Dehalococcoides mccartyi 195: one gene and its partner. The protein of the gene in region 1 interacts with the protein of each later gene in a pairwise test. Links are inferred from orthologs where the notes say so. Each region holds a gene or a part of one and is shown on either strand. Other genes may lie near its edges.

Region 1 (6,891 bases):
GTAAACGTAATGATAGAGGCCATGACCCAGGGCGGCTTTAACAAAAACGGCCATTTTCTGGCCCCTGAAGATGCCCTGGATAACGAACCGGTTATATACTCGTATCTAAGGCCGTTTCTGAATGACCTGACTGTGCTTGAGGAAGAACACGAATACAATCTGGACGGGATAAAGGTTTTCACTACCCGGCGTCATCAGCACCCGGTGGAAACCTACGGGTTTATATTTGAATCTTGCGGAAAGCGCATAGGCTACGTAAGTGATACCCGCTACTTTGAAGATATGCCCCAGATTTATGCCGGCTGTGACGTACTGATAATAAATGTTGTTCTTAGGGAATCTATAGAACGCATTTATCATTTGAGCATAGCGGATGCTGCCAAACTTATCAGCGGGGCTAAACCCAAAACAGCCATACTTACCCACTTCGGACTGCAGCTTTTCCGGGCAGACCCGGCCAGGATGGCAGCCAAAGTTGAAACCGAAACCGGCATACCTGTCATAGCCGCCGCAGATGATTTGCTGTTTAAGCTGGAATAAAAGCAAACCATATTTTAACGGACTTGTCCCAGAGAGGAACTTTTGTTGAACTACCCCGAATATATTCTCCATCAGGTTGAAAAACCCGGCCGCTATACCGGCGGGGAGTGGAATTCCGTTTGCAAGGAATGGGCAAAGACCCCGCTTAAGGTTGCCCTGAGCTTTCCGGATACTTATGAAATAGGCATGTCCAACCTGGCCATACCCCTGCTTTATGATATTTTAAACCGCAACCCGGATATTCTGGCCGAAAGGGTTTTCAGCCCCTGGCTGGATATGGAAAACCTTATCCGTGAGAGAAAACTTGCCTTTGTCAGTCTGGAAAGCGGACACCCCGTAAAAGAGTTTGATATCTTGGGTTTTTCACTGGGGTATGAGCTTACCTATACCAATATACTTAATATGCTTTCTCTGGCAGGCATACCCATACTTGCTTCCGAAAGGGGAGGGGATTTTCCGCTGGTGGTTGCCGGCGGCAGCTGCAGCCTCAACCCCGAACCCCTGGCAGATTTTATAGATGCTTTTGTAATAGGTGATGCCGAAGAGGCTATACAAGACCTGTGCCAAGCCGTCCTTGATGCCAAGAAACAGACCCTTAGTAAAGACCAAATCTTGCGGGAACTGGCTAAAATCCCCGGTATTTACGTACCCAGCCTGTATAAGGCCGAATATAACCCTGACGGTATTTTAAAATCCATAATCCCCACCGCACCTGAAGCACCTCCCGTAATAAACCGCCGCATTTTACCTGAGCTACCCCCGCCAACCGTAAAACCGGTAGTACCGTATATAGAGGTGGTGCAGGACAGGGGAGCAGTGGAAATAAGCCGCGGCTGCAGCCGGGGCTGCCGTTTCTGCTCTGCCGGTATTATTTACCGCCCGGTCAGGGTGCGCCCGGCGGCAGAGGTTTTAAGTGCCGTTGAAGGCATACTGGATAACTGCGGTTATGATGAAATTTCGCTGCTTTCGCTGAGCTGTTCGGACTACCCGGGTATTGAAAATCTGGTAAAAACCCTGGCGGGAAAATACGCAGACAAACACCTGGCCCTATCACTGCCCAGTTTACGCCTGACCCCGGATTCGGTCGGGCTGGTAAACGTGCTGGCGGGCGGGCGTAAAAGCGGGCTTACCTTTGCACCCGAAGCAGCCAGTGAGCGTCTCCAGCGGGTTATAAATAAACTTACCTCCGAAGAAGAGCTGTGTGATACCGCCCGTACTGCCTTTGAAAGCGGCTGGACCAGCTTCAAGATGTATTTCATGATAGGGCTTCCGACCGAAACTGACGAAGATGCCGCCGCTATCTGCCAGATGGCCGGCAGGGTAAATTCACTGTCCCGCGGCGCTCCCGGACGCCGCCCCCAGATACGACTGAGCCTGGCCTCATACGTACCCAAAGCCCATACCCCATTTCAGTGGGAAGCCCAGCTGGACGAAGAATCCCTCTACCGCAGGGCGGATATAGTAAGGCAGGGGCTGAAACGCTGGGGAATAAAGGTTTCCTGGTCTGATACCAAAATGAGCCTGCTGGAAGCCGTGTTTTCCAGAGGAGACCGCCGTCTGGGCAAAGTAATATACACCGCCTGGCAAAAGGGTGCCAAGTTTGATGCCTGGAGTGAGTGTTTCAATTTTACCCTCTGGCAGGAGGCTTTTGACCAATGCGGTTTAAACCCCTCGTTCTATGCCCACCGCAAACGCCCGCTTGACGAAACACTGCCCTGGGGGCATATAAATGCCGGGGTAAGTGCCGAATTCCTGAAAAGGGAATATGCCCGCTCAGTGGAAGGGCAGGATACGCCTGACTGCCGCGAAGGCAAATGCCATGCCTGCGGGCTGGAAAAAGCGGTAGCCGAATGTAACAACCGCCTGCACGGCAAATAAACAGCCTGGTAAAACGCCAATAAAAAAGGGGGCTTTAAAAGCCCCCTTTATGTTTTAACCGGAATATTTCAGCTAAAAAGTAGCCACCGCAACCACCCGGTCGCCTTCCTCAAGGCGCATTACCCTCACACCCTGAGTGGCTCTGCCCATGATAGGTATGCCGTGTGAGGGGTCTTCTTCCTTGACCTGGGTACGGGTAACCATGCCGTCAGCGGAGATAAGCATCATCTGGTCAGTCTCGCTGACTACCTTTGAGGCCACCACCTCACCGGTTTTGTCTACTACCTTGAAGTTTATAACCCCGCTGCCAGCCCGGTGCTGCTGGGGGTATTCCTCTATGGCAGTCAGTTTGCCGGCACCATTTTCAGTTACCGTTATTACCAGCGTACCCTCCTGGGCAACGTCCATACTGACCACTTCGTCCCCCTTGGAGAGGACTATAGCCTTGACACCGCCGGAAGCCCTGAGGCTGGTGCGGAGTTCACTTACCGGGAAGCGGATAGACTGCCCCATGCGGGTAGCCAGCAGAATATCTTTTTCCTCAGTGGTTTCAACCGCCGCCACCAGTTCATCAGAGGTAGCCAAATCCATAGCTATCAGGCCGGAGGAACGGACTGCGGTAAACTCCTGAAGTGAGGTTTTTTTGATTTCACCTTTATTGGTGGCCATCAGCAGGAAATGGTCTGCCGGGAAGCTCTTTAAGTCCAGTATGGCGGTTATCCGTTCGTCCTGGGTCACAGGTATCAGGTTTACGATAGCCGTACCCTTGGCAATACGGGAGGCATCATCAGGTATATCAAAACAGCGCAGGCTGAATACCTTACCCCGGTTGGTAAAGAAGAGCAGGGTGTCATGGGTATCTGAAACCGAAAGGAAACGGACTGCGTCTGCCTCACGGGTGGGCATGCCCATTATGCCGGTACCGCCGCGGTGCTGCAGGCGGAATACGTTAGCCGGCACCCGTTTGATAAAGCCCCTCTCGCTCAAGGTTACGATAACATCCATATGGGGTACCAGGTCTTCCACCCGGAATTCTATAACCCCCTGGCTGGAAATCTCGGTAGCACGAGGCTGGCCGTAGCTCCCCTTAAGGTCTTTGGCGTCTTCCTTTACCAGGGCATAAATCTTTTCAGGGTGAGACAGTAAATCTTCCAGATAACCTATCCGTTTCATAAGCTCGGCGTATTCGTCCAGTATCTTCTGGCGTTCCAGATTGGCCAGACGGCGAAGCTGCAAGTCCAGAATAGCCTGGGCCTGAATAACTGAAAAATCAAACTCAGCCACCAGATTTTTGCGGGCGGTATCACCGTTTTCAGAGTTTCGGATAATGGCAATAATACGGTCAATAAAATCCAGCGCCTTTTTAAGACCTTCCAGTATATGGGCGCGGTCTTTGGCGGCTTTAAGTTCAAACTGACTCCGGCGGGTGATGATAAGGTGGCGGAAGTCTATAAAGTTTTTAAGCACTTCTTTCAGGCTGAGTACCTGCGGCTGGCCGTCTACCAGTGCCAGCATATTAACAAAGAATGAAGTACGCATATTGGTATGTTTATATAGGCTGTTTAAAACCTGCTGGGGTTCGGCATCCCGCTTCAGCTCAATAACTACCCGCATACCCTGCCGGTCAGATTCGTCCCTGAGGTCGGAAATACCTACTATCTTGCGGTCTTTGACCAGTTCGGCAATCTTGACCACCAGTTCGGCCTTGTTTACCTGGTAGGGAATCTCGGTAACAAATATGGCCTTGCGGTTGTCCACTTCGCCTATATGGGCTTTGGCCTGTATAACAATCTTGCCTTTGCCGGTTGCGTAAGCACTCTTTATGCCGTCGGTGCCCAGGATAGTGCCGCCGGTGGGGAAGTCCGGCCCGGAAACAAACTGCATCAGATCATCTACGCCGCAATCCGGGTTGTCTATCAGGTAGCAGATGGCCTGGCAGAGCTCAGCCAGATTATGGGGGGGTATATTGGTTGCCATACCCACTGCGATACCCGAACTGCCGTTCATAAGCAAGTTAGGTATGCGGGCCGGCAGAACGGTAGGCTCCTCCAGTGAGGCATCAAAGTTAGGCATAAAGTCTACCGTATTTTTATCTATGTCAGTCAGCAATTGCTCGGCTATCTGGGCCAGGCGGGCTTCGGTGTAACGCATGGCAGCCGGAGGGTCGTTGTCCACGCTGCCGAAGTTACCCTGACCGTCTACCAGCGGATAGCGGTAGGAAAAGGGCTGGGCCATACGCACCATAGCATCATAAACGGAAGAGTCACCGTGGGGGTGATATTTACCTAAAACCTCACCCACGATACGGGCACTCTTTTTATATGGGGTATTATGCTTCATGCCCAGGTCATTCATGGCATAGAGGATACGCCTCTGTACCGGCTTAAGGCCGTCACGCACATCCGGCAGGGCACGCGAAACGATTACACTCATAGCGTAATCAAGGTACGAACCCTTCATTTCCTCTTCTATATTTATAGGCCTGGTATTACCTGTTACCATCTTCTAAACCTCCAGATCACCCTCGTTTTCATCATCTGTATATGTCTGGCTTTCAGCCTCGGCTTCTTCCACCATCAGTTCGGTTTCGTCTACTTCCATCTCGTATCCGCCTTCTTCTTTGTCACCCTCTTCAGATTCGGCGCTGACCGCACCCTTGGAAAGCCCTCTGGACGAGAATGAGGGAATGCCCATCTGCGAGGGGTGCTGGAAGGTTTCGCGGATAATAACCACCAGTTTTTCTTCATTGGAACTGATAACGGTGGCTGAATATTTGTTGCCGCCCTTCATCAGCTTTATAAGCCGCTTGGAAGTGGGTATGTCCACCATACCCAGCACTTCCCCGCCGCAGTTTTCCACCCACAAATTGGCACCGTCTATCCGCAGACAAAGCTGGTCACCAGCTACGATTCTGGCCAGTACCCCTTTGGGAGCTAAACGGGTCAGGTTTATCACCCCGGCCTTGCCTATTTCTTCAAGGAAATCCTGGGGCTGAACCCGGTGAATCACCGTCCCGGCAGATGCATTTTCCTTGCTGAGTACTTCCAGCCGGTGCAGATTTTTTTCAGCTATTATATTATAAGGATCTATCTCTTTGGCACGGGTATAGGCGGCAATAGCCTCCGGGTAGATAGCCAGTTCCAGATAAGCCCGCCCCAGACGGTTAAAGGCCTCCACATCATTGGGGAACTGCTCAATAATCTTTTTATTAACCTCCACCGCCTCTTGCCAGCGCCCTTCCATGGCTAAACTTACAGCCTGTTTACTGCTCTGCCGCTTGAGTCTTAGCTGTTCCTCTTCTTGGTATGCCATAGATTCCTCATTTTCAGTTATTTGCTAAACGAGTAGTTATTTTACTGTATACTAAACCCGTCTACAAGTATGAGAAACCCTTTATCCGGTTATTATACTCCATATAGCTTAAAAATTCGCTTATTTCAGGGGCAAATTGACACCATTTCCGGGCTATGGTACTGTAAATTATAGGTGTTTTAATAATTTTTATACTGCTGGAAGGAGCTACTAATGCTGGAAAAAGTGGAAGCCGTTCTGGATAAAATCAGACCGGCCCTGGAAGCCGATGGCGGCAATGTTGAACTGGTAGAAGTTGTGGACGGAGTAGTAAAAGTAAAACTGGTGGGCGCCTGCGCCGGCTGCCCCATGTCTACAATGACCCTGAAAAACGGCATTGAAAAAATCTTGAAGCGCGAAATACCCGAAGTCAAAGAAGTAGTGGCTGCTTAAGGCAGCCACTCTCTTTTTATATTCAGTTTAAACCCCGGTTTATACCCTCTTACAAACCCCTAGTCTTTTTCCATCTCAAAGGCCTTGTGTATAGCCTTAACCGCATCTTTTACCTTGTCTTCTTCTATAATGCAGGTTATACGTATTTCCGAGGTGGAAATAAGCAAAATATTTATTCCGGCATCTGACAAAGCTTTGAACATGCGGGCGGCATAACCGGGTGCATTTAACATGCCGGTGCCGATAATGCTGACTTTGCCTATCCTGGAATCACTCAGCACTTCCCGGGCCTGAATATCCTTGGCAATAGGGCCGATAACCTCCAGCGCCTTGCCCAAATCTGACTTGGTAACCGTAAAGGTCAGGTCTGTTATATGGTCCTGGCTGGAGTTCTGGACGATGGTGTCCACGCTGACTCCGGCTTTGGCCAGCGGGGCAAAAAGACCGGCCGCTATGCCCGGCTTGTCAGGCACCCCGAGTATGGTTATCTTGGCAACCTCAAAATCATGGGCTATTCCGCTGACCCTGTTTCGTATTTCCATATTTTCCCCTCCATGTATCAGTGTGCCGGGATTTTCATTAAAGCTGGACGCTACCAGAATGGGTATATTGTACACCTGGCCTATTTCCACCGCCCGGGGGTGCATTATCTTAGCCCCGTAAGATGAAAGTTCCAGCATTTCTTCATAACTTATTTCCGCAAGCCGCCGGGCATCCGGTATCAGGCGG
Region 2 (5,651 bases), 1.5 Mb from region 1 along the record:
AAGAGAAGGAGAGACTGGTGAGCGTAGACTGGGGTATACCCAAAGAAGAACTTTACCCGGCCTCTATCCGCATGCAGGCCTGGGACAGGGTGGGTCTGGTACGGGATATTTCCACCATGGTAGCCGAAGAAAAAATAAGTATCCTCTCCATGACCGTAACTGAAAATGACGATAAAACTACCACCCTTGCCATGACCGCCCAGATAAAAAGCCTTTCCCAGCTGACCAGGCTGATGGCCAAACTGGAGGGTATACGCGGCATCATAAGTATCAGCCGGGTGGGTGCGGACGGCTCAAGGTCCGGCTGATTTTGCCCTGCCTTCCAAAGCTGGGGTGTAGCTGATTTCTTTACCCGTTTAAGCCTGTGTGCTATAATTGGATATCTAATGAAAGCTTTTAGAGTATGTCAAAACCCTCCTCTGAAACCTCTCTTTTTTTGTCTCTTTTTAAAGAGCCTTGGTATTAAACTCCGCTCATTTGTATATTTTAAGCCGCAGGATGAAATGAAATTATGTTAGATGAAAATAAAGCCAAACCGGGTGCAAATGCCGAAAACTATAACGCCAGTGATATCCAGGTACTGGAAGGTCTGGCCGCTGTCCGCAAAAGACCGGGCATGTATATCGGCTCTACTGACCAGCGCGGTTTGCACCACCTGGTTTATGAAATTGTTTATAACAGCGTAGATGAAGCTATGGCCGGGGTATGTGACCGCATAAAGGTCATTATTTATAAAGACGGCAGCGTCAGCGTTGAAGACAACGGCCGCGGTATCCCGATAGATATTCACCCTGTGACCAAGATTTCCGCCCTGGAAACAGTTATGACCGTCCTGCATGCCGGTGCCAAATTCGGCGGCAAGACCTATCAGGTATCCGGCGGTCTGCACGGGGTGGGCGCTTCAGTAGTAAACGCTCTGGCCGAATGGACTACGGTCAAGGTCAGGCGTAACGGCAAAATCTACCAGCAAAGCTACCAGCGCGGCAAGCCCAGCACCCCGCTGGAAGAAGTGGGGGTATCAGACGGTTCCGGCACCACCACTATATTCAAGGCGGACTCGCAGATATTTTCCACTACGGAATATGATTTTGAAACCCTGACTGACCGCCTGCGGGAAATAGCCTACCTCAACAAAGGGCTTGAGGTTTATATTTATGACGAACAATCTGACCAGGAGCGGACGTATTATTTTGAGGGCGGCATCACCGGCTTTGTCCGCCATTTAAACCGCAACCGCGAGGTACGCCACCGCCAGCCCATTTATATAACCAAAAAATCAGACAGCACTATACTGGAAGTAGCTATCCAGTACAATGACGGCTACTCGGATTCCACCCTGACCTTTGCCAACTGTGTAAACACCATTGACGGCGGCACTCACCTTACCGGTTTCCGTTCCGCCCTGACCCGGGCTTTCAATGACTATGCCCACAAGTCAAAATTCCTTAAAGACACAGACCCCAACCTGATGGGTGATGACGTGCGCGAAGGCATAGTAGCCATTGTCAGCGTCAAACTGCCCGAACCCCAGTTTGAGGGACAGACCAAAGGCAAGCTGGGAAATATTGAAATAAAGAGTTTTGTGGAAAGTGCCGTTACCGAACAGCTTTCCCTGTATCTGGAAGAACACCCGGATGATACCAAACGTATTTTGGAAAAATGTATCACCGCCGCCAAGGCCCGTGAAGCCGCCCGCAAGGCCCGTGACCTGATTATCCGCAAGAGCGCTCTGGATACAGGCACCCTGCCGGGCAAGCTGGCTGACTGTTCGGAACGGGATGCTTCGCTGTGCGAACTCTTTCTGGTAGAGGGTGATTCGGCAGGCGGTTCAGCCAAACAGGGGCGTAACCGCCGCTTTCAGGCCATACTCCCGCTGCGGGGTAAAATTTTAAACGTAGAAAAGGCTTCACCGGACAAGATGCTGGCCCACGAGGAAATCAGGGCTATCATTACCGCTCTGGCAGCCGGCATAGATAATGACTTTGACCCCGCCAAACTGCGCTACAACCGTCTGGTACTCATGACAGATGCTGACGTGGACGGCTCACATATACGGACACTCCTTTTGACCTTTTTCTTCCGCCATATGCCCCGGCTTATTACCGAAAGCCACTTGTTTATTGCCCAGCCGCCTCTTTATAAGATAAAAATAGGCAGCAACGAACACTGGGTATACAACGATGCCGAAAAAGAGACCCTGCTTTCCCAAACCAAGAGCAACAAAGTGGATATCCAGCGCTATAAAGGTCTGGGTGAAATGAGTGCCGAGCAACTCTGGAAGACAACCATGGACCCGGCCAGCCGCACATTACTTGAAGTAAAAGTGGAAGATGCCGCCAAGGCAGACCAGATTTTTAACCTGCTGATGGGCGGTGAAGTGGCTCCCCGCAAGGCCTTTATCCAGTCCCATTCCAAAACAGTTAAGAATCTGGATATCTAAGGCTGAAATAAAGCCTTTGAAAACAGCTAAGGGGCGTCTTAAGACGCCCCTTATTTTTGTCTGACGTTAAAATAGCGGCTTTATTGCCTGTGGTACAAACCGTGCTCTTTGATGTAGGCAGCCACTGCCTCAGGCACCAGATGTTCCACGCCCTGTCCGTTTTCCAGCCTTTCCCTTACCAGAGACGAAGAGACATCTACCTCCGGCTTGGACAGCATAATAAGGCTCTGCTGCAAACCGGGCAGTTTGTCATCCAGTTCGTCCACATCAGGCTTTGCCTGCCCTATCCGGGGCACCGCCACCAGCTGGCAGAGCCGTATTATTTCCGAAGCCTTATGCCAGCGCGGCAAAGCCTCCAGATTATCCCAGCCCAATATAAAGTAAAGTTCGGTCTTTTCGGGCAGAATAAGCTTCAGGTCATTTAAGGTGTCTGCCGTATAGGTAGGGCCGCTTCTTTTTATTTCAATATCCATAACCCTGAAATAGGGCTTGCCGGATATAGCCAGTTTAACCATGTTCAGGCGGTCTGCAGCCGGGCTGATAGTCTTGTCCGCTTTGTAATATGGCTGGCCGGTGGGTATAAAAATAATCTCATCCAGCCCCAGCCTCTTTTTTACCTCTTCTGCCAGTATCAGGTGGCCGGTATGAATAGGGTCAAAAGTCCCCCCCAGTATGCCTGTTTTTAAAGATACCATTCCAGCCTGCCGGTTATAATCTTCTGGCCGATAACTGCCCCGGCCTTTATCAACGCCTGCTGGACATTCCGGTGTTTAAGAAGCACCATTATCTGCCGCCTGACCTCCAAATCTTCAATATCAGAGTGCTCAATAATCCGCTCAATTTCAGGTGCTTCCACCTGCCAGCCGTCTTCCAGGCGGGTTATATGGAAACCCATTTTGCCCTTGGGGGCAGGCCGGAATACCTTGATTTCCTGGTCAGTTTCTGTTTCAGGTGCATCTGCCGCTTTAAGAATAGCCAGCTTTTCAGCTACTTTATCCAAAAGCACCTCCACCCCTTCGCCCGTCAGAGCTGAAATAAAAAATACCTCCAGCCCGGCTTCTTTAAAAGTCTCGGTCAGCTCTTCACGTCTAAGCTGCACCAGTTCGTCATCTATTTTGTTTACCGCCACCACCTGGGGGCGTTCCGACAAAGAGGCGTCATAAAGGTACAGCTCGCTGTTGACCTTTATCATATCATCTATGGGGTTATCCGAAGTCCCGTCCAGCAAATGGATAACCATACGGGTACGGGAAATATGGCGTAAAAAGTCATGCCCCAGCCCCCTGCCCAGATGGGCGTCTTCAATAAGACCGGGTACTTCCGCCATAACAAATGTACCCTCTGTCCTTTCCACCACCCCCATTACCGGCGAAAGAGTAGTAAACGGGTAATTAGCCACCCTGGGTTTGGCCGCGGTAAGCAGTGAAAGCAGCGAAGATTTGCCCACATTCGGATAGCCGATAATAGCCACATCGGCAATCAGTTTCAGTTCCAGTATCAGCTCATATTCGCCGCCCGGCTGGCCTTTCTGAGCCAGCATGGGGGCCTGGTTGGTGGACGAAACAAAGTGGGTATTGCCCAGTCCGCCCTGCCCGCCGCGGGCTACCAGGGTACGGTCTCCGTCAGCGGCCAAATCAGCCAGAACCCGTTTCTGGCCGTTTTCTTCCACAATAGTAGCAACCGTACCCACCGGCACTTTTATCACCAGGTCAGCCCCGTTGTGGCCGGTACAGCGGCTGCCCATACCGTTCTCGCCGTTGGCCGCCTTATGCACCCGTTTATGTTTAAAATTTAAAAGGCTGTAAAGCCCGGAATCAGCTTCCAGATATACATTGCCCCCGTCCCCGCCGTCACCCCCGTCCGGCCCGCCGTAAGGCACAAATTTTTCGCGGCGGAAACTAACCTTGCCGCTGCCGCCGTCTCCGGACTTAATCCGTATTTCCACTCTGTCAAACATATAAAAACACCTTATCTAAAAAGTTATCTAATTCTTAAGTTGTCGAAATCCCATTAACTTTAACTGGTTTATTTTTAAGTATATCAGAAATACTAATAATAAGGCTTTACGAGTAAAAACTCTATTCCTGTCCTCCGGTCTTATTTTTAAAGCAAAGTATCTGCAAAGTTATCGAAAATTCAGCCCGGTTATCGAAAAATATAATAAAGTTATAGAAAGACTGTCTAAAAAGAATAGAAAAACCGGCAAAAGCACCCTGCTGGCAGAATGAAAATAAAGAAAAATATAAGGATAAGGAAAAGCGGTGCGGCGAAAAGGGCTAATATCAGCGGGAAAGGCGCTGCTGGGAAAGCTGGTTTTGAACCTCGGACATTTTCAGGCGCAGAAAGGCGCTGTTTTCCAACTCCAGCTGGATTTTATCGCAGGCGTGGCTGACGGTGGAAGCGCTTCTGCCCCCCAGGGACTGGCCTATTTCTACCAGTGAGGCGGAGTTTTGCTGCTTTAGCATAAACATGGCAAACTGACGGGCCAGAGCGGTATCTTTGTCACGGGCGGCACCCAAAAGTTCGGTTGCGGGTATTTGAAATACCTGGGATACCGCTGAAATTATATTACCGGGGCGGAGAGGGCTGTTTTCCCTGACCGGGCGTGAGCCGATATCCGACAGGGCTCTGGCGGCCAGGTCCGGGGTAATGGTAGCCCTTAGCAGGCGGGCATAGGCCAGCACCCGGTTAAGGCTGCCTTCCAGTTCGCGGATATTATGCTTTACTTCCTGAGCCAGGTACTCCAGGGTGTCCATATTAAGTTCGGTGCCGGACTGCTCAGCTTTAAGCTGCAAAAGCTCCAAGCGGGTTTTTTCATCCGGCGGTTCAATCTCAATCGTCAGCCCCCACTCAAAACGGGAACGCAGTCTTTCGGCCAGCTGGGGCAGTGACTTGGGGGGTGAATCTGCTGAAATGACTATCTGGCGGTTGGAGTTATGCAGGTCATTAAAGGTATGGAACAGGCATTCTTCGGTCTGCTCCTTGCCGCCGATAAACTGGACATCATCCAGCAGCAATAAATCTACATCCCGGTAACGGGCACGGAACTCTTCGGTTTGGCCGTTCCGGATAGATGATATAAAGTCAGTGGTAAACTGTTCCCCGCTGACATACAGGGCCTTGCGGCGGTTTAAGTTTGCTAGATGGCCGATAGCCTGTAAAAGATGGGTCTTGCCTAAACCGGCTGCCGCATAGATATAAAGCGGGTTGT

Evidence for each region.
Region 2: the proteins of gyrA (region 1) and gyrB interact in binary tests that used the Escherichia coli proteins (3 or more experiments, as listed by UniProt). The link is inferred for Dehalococcoides mccartyi 195 from one-to-one orthologs.

The regions. Positions count from the first base shown.
Region 1 is NC_002936.3:1,456,279-1,463,169, forward strand. What follows is about bases 2,206-5,285. They hold gyrA (DNA gyrase subunit A), read right to left. Parts: upstream 4,921-5,285; coding sequence 2,491-4,920; downstream 2,206-2,490. Other genes in these bases: DET_RS08320 (TIGR03960 family B12-binding radical SAM protein), read left to right, coding at 2,206-2,418; DET_RS08330 (tetratricopeptide repeat protein), read right to left, coding at 4,924-5,285. Also shown: DET_RS08315 (MBL fold metallo-hydrolase), read left to right, coding at 1-540; more of DET_RS08320, read left to right, coding at 586-2,205; more of DET_RS08330, read right to left, coding at 5,286-5,730; DET_RS08335 (NifU family protein), read left to right, coding at 5,944-6,162; DET_RS08340 (aspartate kinase), read right to left, coding at 6,222-6,891. UniProt on the Escherichia coli protein: A type II topoisomerase that negatively supercoils closed circular double-stranded (ds) DNA in an ATP-dependent manner to maintain chromosomes in an underwound state.
Region 2 is NC_002936.3:670-6,320, reverse strand. The notes cover bases 1-2,975. They hold gyrB (DNA topoisomerase (ATP-hydrolyzing) subunit B), read left to right. Parts: upstream 1-511; coding sequence 512-2,440; downstream 2,441-2,975. Other genes in these bases: nadD (nicotinate-nucleotide adenylyltransferase), read right to left, coding at 2,521-2,975; DET_RS00025 (RelA/SpoT family protein), read left to right, coding at 1-308. Outside these bases: more of nadD, read right to left, coding at 2,976-3,135; GTPase ObgE, read right to left, coding at 3,123-4,397; chromosomal replication initiator protein DnaA, read right to left, coding at 4,723-5,651. UniProt on the Escherichia coli protein: DNA gyrase negatively supercoils closed circular double-stranded DNA in an ATP-dependent manner to maintain chromosomes in an underwound state.